Regions from separate parts of the Variovorax sp. 10L426 genome, predicted to be linked through region 1. Evidence: riboswitches for the same ligand, from Rfam matches in the RefSeq annotation. Region 1 holds a riboswitch; the other holds the start of a gene.
What was found. Region 1 has a riboswitch for S-adenosylhomocysteine ahead of ahcY (adenosylhomocysteinase). Riboswitches for the same ligand answer to the same signal wherever they lie in the genome.
Positions count from the first base shown of each region.

Region 2: another riboswitch for S-adenosylhomocysteine. It lies ahead of metH (methionine synthase); the one in region 1 lies ahead of ahcY (adenosylhomocysteinase).

Region 1 covers NZ_JBFTJF010000014.1:72,645-76,048, reverse strand. Annotated here, with positions in the region: gene AC1DHL_RS20410 (TlyA family RNA methyltransferase) at 1-717, opposite strand, end outside; gene ahcY (adenosylhomocysteinase) at 738-2,171, opposite strand; S-adenosyl-L-homocysteine riboswitch at 2,235-2,304, opposite strand; gene AC1DHL_RS20400 (hypothetical protein) at 2,407-3,033, shown strand; gene AC1DHL_RS20395 (peptide chain release factor 3) at 3,130-3,404, shown strand, end outside.
Region 2 covers NZ_JBFTJF010000013.1:14,754-18,157, reverse strand. Annotated here, with positions in the region: gene AC1DHL_RS19090 (LysR family transcriptional regulator) at 4-882, opposite strand; gene AC1DHL_RS19085 (PACE efflux transporter) at 983-1,420, shown strand; S-adenosyl-L-homocysteine riboswitch at 1,429-1,524, shown strand; gene metH (methionine synthase) at 1,547-3,404, shown strand, end outside.

The DNA.
Region 1 (3,404 bases):
ATCGCCACCCGCGATCGGGCTGTCCAGCCATCGCACGACGCGCAGGCCGAGCGCAGTACAGGCATCGCGCAGTCGCTGCTCGACGACGGCATACAACGCGGGATCGCGCACGATACCGCCCTTGCCGACCTGGCCCGGTTGCAGTTCGAACTGCGGCTTCACCAGCATCAGCAGATTGCCATCGGCCTTGAGCAGCGGTGTCAACGCCGGCAGCACGAGCGTGAGCGAGATGAAGGACAGATCGCCCACGATCAGATCGAAATCCGAATCCGCGGGTGACTGCGAGATCCAGTCGTCGGCGCGGAGTGCACGGGCGTTGACGCCTTCGACGGCAGTCACGCGCGCATCGGCCTGCATGCGCGGATGCAGTTGCCCATGCCCCACGTCCACGCCGATGACGTGCTCCGCACCTTGCTGCAGCAGGCAGTCGGTAAATCCGCCGGTCGACTGACCGACATCGAGACAGCGCTTGCTGCGCGGGTCGATCGCCGTCTCGCCGAGCGCACCTTCGAGCTTGAGTCCGCCGCGCGAGACGTAGCGCGCCTCGGCAGGATCGAGCAGTTCCAGCTCCGCCGACTCGGGTATCTCGTCACGGTTCTTGGCGACCACGCGCCAGGTCGTGCCGTCGCGCCAGCGCAATCCGCCCGCGATGAGGCGAACGGCTTGCGAGCGCGACGCAGCAAGGCCGCGTTCGACGAGCAACTGATCCGCGCGCAAAGCGCTACGTCCGTGTCCGCTCAATAGCGGTAGGTGTCCGGCTTGTAGGGGCCGTTCTTGTCGACACCGATGTACGCAGCCTGTGCGTCCGTCAGCTCGGTCAACATGGCGCCGACCTTCTTCAGGTGCAGGCGGGCGACCTTTTCGTCGAGGTGCTTGGGCAGCACATAGACCTTGCCGGCCTGATAGGCATCAGGCTTGGTGAAGAGTTCGATCTGCGCGATGGTCTGGTTCGCGAAGGACGACGACATCACGAAGCTCGGATGACCGGTGCCGCAGCCCAGGTTCACCAGACGGCCCTTGGCCAGCAGGATGATCTTCTTGCCGTCAGGGAAGGTGATGTGATCGACCTGGGGCTTGATCTCTTCCCACTCGTACTTCTCGAGCGATGCCACTTCGATCTCGTTGTCGAAGTGCCCGATGTTGCAGACGATCGCCTGGTTCTTCATCGCGAGCATGTGCTCGTGGCGGATCACGTCGCGGTTGCCGGTGGTGGTCACGAAGATGTCGGCCTTGTCGGCGGCATATTCCATGGTGACGACCTTGTAGCCTTCCATCGCGGCCTGCAGTGCGTTGATCGGGTCGATCTCGGTGACCCACACCTGGGCGCTCAATGCGCGCAGTGCCTGGGCCGAGCCCTTGCCCACGTCACCGTAGCCGGCCACGCAGGCAACCTTGCCCGCGATCATCACGTCGGTGGCGCGCTTGATGCCGTCCACCAGCGATTCGCGGCAGCCGTAGAGGTTGTCGAACTTGCTCTTGGTCACCGAGTCGTTGACGTTGATGGCGCGGAACAGCAGCGTGCCCTTGGCACTCATCTCGTTCAGTCGGTGGACGCCGGTGGTGGTTTCCTCGGTCACGCCGATGATTTCGGCCGACTTGCGGGTGTACCAGGTCGGATCCACCGCGAGCTTCGCTTTGATGGCCGCATAGAGGATGCGCTCTTCATCGCTGGTCGGGTTGGCGAGAACGCTCTGGTCCTTTTCGGCGCGCTGGCCCAGGTGCATCAGCAGCGTGGCGTCGCCGCCGTCGTCCAGGATCATGTTGGGGCCTTCGCCAGCCGAACCCTTGGGGCCGAAGTCGAAGATGCGATGGGTGTAGTCCCAGTAGTCTTCCAGCGATTCGCCCTTGATCGCAAACACCGGCGTGCCGGCAGCGGCAATGGCGGCGGCAGCGTGGTCCTGCGTCGAGAAGATGTTGCACGAAGCCCAGCGCACGTTGGCGCCCAGCGCCTGCAGGGTCTCGATCAGCACGGCTGTCTGGATCGTCATGTGCAGCGATCCGGTGATGCGCGCGCCCTTGAGCGGCTGGCTCTTGGCGAACTCTTCGCGGATGGCCATCAGGCCGGGCATTTCGGTTTCGGCGATGCGGATTTCCTTGCGGCCCCAGGCGGCAAGGGAAATGTCGGTGATGGCCTGGTCGGTGGAAGACGGGTTCTTGAGAACGGCGCTCATGTTGGCTCCAAAGCAAGTTTGAAAGATGCCACTGCGTTCGGGGAAAGGACTCACCGCGAGAACAGCGGGTGAGCGTGGTTGCGATGGTGGTCCGAGCCTCACGCCTGGCGGCGCTGCAACGCTCCTCGGAACGAGGCATTTTAGCGCTTGGCGGCGAAGCGTCGCCAGCAGCACTTTTTGATCAGTCCTAGACTCCAACGCTTCCCCGGAACCACTGAGTCAGAGGCGTTACAACATGTTCAAAGCCGGAGTTCTTGTCACTTCGTTCGTGATTGCCGCCTCGGTCGTTGTGCCGGCTGCTGCCTGGGCGCAAGCCGTACGCGTACGAGGTGTCCTTGTGCACGTCGACGCGAACACCCTGACCGTCAAGGGCCGCGGCGGCGAAGTCGTCACCATGGCGCGCCCCGCCAACCTGCGCGTCCTCGAGGTGCTCCCCCTGACGCCGGCCGCCATCAAGGCCAACAGCTTCGTCGGTGCCGGTTCGGTGCCGCAGCCCGATGGCACCCAGCGCGCCGTCGAGGTCTTGGTGTTTCCCGAGTCCATGCGCGGGACCGCCGAAGGTTTCTATCCCTGGGACTACATGCCCAACGGCACGATGACGAACGCCACGGTTTCATCGCTGGGCGCCGCGCCCTCCTCGGGACGGGGCGGCCTGAAGCTGACGCTCAAGTACGCGGATGGCGAAAAGACCGTGATCGTCCCGCCCGGCACGCCGATCGTCACCTTCAAGCCCGCACAGGACGATCAGTCGGCCCTGTTGGTCCAGGGCGCAAAGGTCGTCGTCTCGGTGCAAGTGAAGGATGGCAAGCCGACCGCCTCGAGCCTGCTCGTGGGCCGCAACGGATTCACGCCGCCCATGTAAATGCGGTGTCGGCCGGCGCATCGGCGGGTCGCTCGGTAAAATTGCGGGCTTTGCCTTCTGCCGCCCGCGCCCGTGAGCGCGCACCGCGTTCACCCCATGACATTCGCCTCCGAAACCCGCCGCCGCCGCACTTTTGCGATCATTTCCCACCCGGACGCCGGCAAGACCACGCTGACTGAAAAGCTGCTGCTGTTCTCTGGCGCGATCCAGATTGCCGGCTCCGTCAAGGCGCGCAAGGCTTCGCGACATGCCACGTCGGACTGGATGGAGATCGAGAAGCAGCGCGGCATCTCGGTCGCATCCTCGGTGATGCAGATGGCCTATCGCGAGCACGTCATCAACCTGCTCGACACGCCGGGCCACAAGGACTT
Region 2 (3,404 bases), on a different contig from region 1:
CGACTAACGCTTCATCAACGCGACAAAGCGCTGCGCGCCAAGCCCCAGCGGTCGCTCCCGCGACCAGACGACGTCCACCCACAGGTCCAGTCCGTTCGACAGATTCTCGAAAGGGATCTCGACCACCGCACCCGCTGCCACATGCGGTCGAGCGAAATTGCGCGGCAGCCAGCCCCACCCGAGGCCGGCCGTGATCAGGCTCAGCGCCGCGAGCGCGTTGTCGGTGCGCCAGACGTGTCGCGCGAACACGAAGCGCGGATCGCTGCTCGCGAGATCGCGCCCGGCGACCACGATCTGCCGCGTCGTCGTCAGGTGCTCCGCGCCCAACCGGCCACCGGCGGCGGTCAGCACGGGATGGTCGGGCGCCATGACGGCCACCATGGTGTCGCTCGCCACTTCCTGAAAGCCCTCCCGGCCGTCGAGGCTCGGGCGCTCGAAGACCAACGCCAGTTGGGCCCGACCGCTGTGCAGCAGGCTCAGCGCGTCAGCCTGGGGCGCGGCCAGCACCTCGACCTCCAGCAGCGGAAATTCATTCGCCAGTGCGGCCAACGGTCCGCTCCAGGGCGCCGCAAGCAACTCAGGCGCGATCGCGAGCGTCAGTCGGCTCTCCAGCCCCTGCGTCAGCGCCAGCGCCTGCACCTGGAGCTGCTTGAGCTGGGCAGCGAGCAATCGCGCCTGCGGTTCCAGCGAGCGCGCAGCCGCTGTCGGCTGGGGTTCACGGCCGCTGCGGTCGAAGAGCTGGAGATCGAGTTCGGCTTCGAGATTCGCAATCGTCATGCTGACGGCGGACGGAACCCTCCCCAGCGTCCGGGCCGCGGCCGAAAAGGAGCCGTGATCGAGGACGGCGAGGAACACCTCCACGTTGTCGCTGGAAAAGCTCATGCGCGCCCAATCTATCAACAAATCTGAAAGAAGATGACTTTATATATCAGCCGATGACACATAAAGTCCATCCCAACACCAACCAAACGGGATTGATTTCATGCAAGGGCTCAAGCGTCGCGTCGTCTACATCTCGCTCTACGAAGGCATTGCCATCGTGGCGGCAAGCGCCGGGTTGGCGCTGATGTCGGGCCAGGGGCTGGGGCACTCCGGGGTTCTGGCCGTGATTGCCTCGGTCATCGCCGTGCTGTGGAACTTGAGCTTCAACGCCTTGTTCGAGCGCTGGGAATCCCGCCAGGCCGTGCGCGGCCGCAGCCTGAAGCGCCGGATCGCCCACGCGATCGGGTTCGAGGGCGGGCTGGTCGCCTTCCTCGTGCCGATCTTCGCCTGGTGGCTGGACGTCAGCCTGTGGGATGCGCTGGTGATGGACCTCGGACTGGTCGTGTTCTTCCTGGTCTACACCTTCGTCTTCAACTGGGCCTTCGACGCGCTCTTCGGCCTGCCCGCATCGGCCGCCACTGTCGCGCAGCCGGCGTAAAATCCGCGGCTCCCAAGGAGCGTTGCAGCGCCGCCGTCTGGCTTCGAGACGGCCGCGTCAGGCTTGGGCTTCCATCCCATGGATTGCAACGACGCTCGCCTGATTCCATTGCCCGCAGGTGAGCCCATGTCTTCCGATTCCTCTCCAGTCCTCGTCCCCCCGATGAAGCTGTCCGGCCTCGAGCCGGTGCAGATCGGCGAGGGCGCCTTGTTCGTCAATATCGGCGAGCGCACCAACGTCACCGGCTCGAAGGCCTTCGCGCGGATGATCCTGAACGGCCAGTTCGAGGACGCCCTGGCCGTCGCGCGCCAGCAGGTCGAGAACGGCGCGCAGGTCATCGACATCAACATGGACGAGGCCATGCTCGACAGCAAGGCCGCGATGGTGCGCTTCCTGAACCTGATCGCCAGCGAGCCCGACATCGCGCGCGTGCCCATCATGGTCGACAGTTCCAAGTGGGAAGTCATCGAGGCCGGCCTGCGCTGCATCCAGGGCAAGGGCATCGTGAACTCGATCAGCATGAAAGAAGGCGAGGACCAGTTCCGCCACCATGCGCGGCTGCTGCGTCGCTACGGTGCGGCGGCGGTCGTCATGGCCTTCGACGAAAAGGGCCAGGCCGATACCTACGAACGCAAGATCGAGATTTGCGAACGCGCCTACCGCATCCTGGTCGATGAGATCGATTTCCCGCCCGAGGACATCATCTTCGACCCGAACATCTTCGCGATCGCCACGGGCATCGAGGAGCACAACAACTACGCCGTCGATTTCATCAACGCCACGCGCTGGATCAAGGAGAACCTGGCGGGTGCGAAGGTGTCGGGCGGCGTCTCGAACGTGAGCTTCAGCTTCCGCGGCAACGACCCGGTGCGCGAAGCGATCCACACCGTGTTCCTGTACCACGCGATCAAGGCGGGCATGGACATGGGCATCGTCAACGCCGGCATGGTCGGCGTCTACGACGACCTGGAGCCCGAACTGCGCGAGCGCGTCGAGGACGTCGTGTTGAACCGCCGGCCCGATGCCGGGGAGCGCCTCGTTGAAGTCGCCGAGACCGCGAAGAGCGGTGCCAAGGACGAGAGCAAGAAGCTCGAATGGCGCGGCACGCCGGAGCACCCGGTGCATGTCAACCAGCGGCTGTCGCACGCGATGGTGCACGGCATCACCGACTTCATCGTCGAGGACACCGAGGAGGCCTACCAGCAGATCCTCGCCAAGGGCGGCCGGCCGCTGCACGTGATCGAAGGCCCGCTGATGGACGGCATGAACATCGTGGGCGACCTGTTCGGCCAGGGCAAGATGTTCCTGCCGCAGGTGGTGAAGTCGGCCCGCGTGATGAAGTCGGCGGTGGCCCACCTCATTCCCTACATCGAGGAAGAAAAGCGCCAGGACGAGGCCGCGGGCCGCGACGTGCGGACCAAGGGCAAGATCGTCATCGCCACCGTCAAGGGCGACGTGCACGACATCGGCAAGAACATCGTCACCGTCGTGCTCCAGTGCAACAACTTCGAAGTGGTGAACATGGGTGTGATGGTCCCATGCCACGAGATCCTTGCGCGCGCAAAGGTCGAGGGCGCGGACATCGTCGGGCTGTCGGGCCTCATCACGCCGAGCCTGGAGGAGATGCAGTACGTCGCCGGCGAGATGCAGAAGGACGAGCATTTCCGCATCCGGAAGATTCCCCTGTTGATCGGCGGCGCGACCACCAGCCGCGTGCACACGGCAGTCAAGATCGCGCCGCACTACGAAGGCCCGGTCGTCTACGTGCCCGATGCCTCGCGCAGCGTGAGCGTGGCGCAGTCGCTGTTGTCCGAGCAGGCGGCCAACTACATCGACGAGATCAACGCCGATTACGACAAGGTGCGGCAACTGCACGCCAACAAGAAGCAGGTGCCGCTCTGGCCGCTCGCGAAGGCGCGCGCCAACAAGACGCCGATCGACTGGTCGGGCTATGTGCCGCCGGTGCCGAAGTTCATCGGCCGCC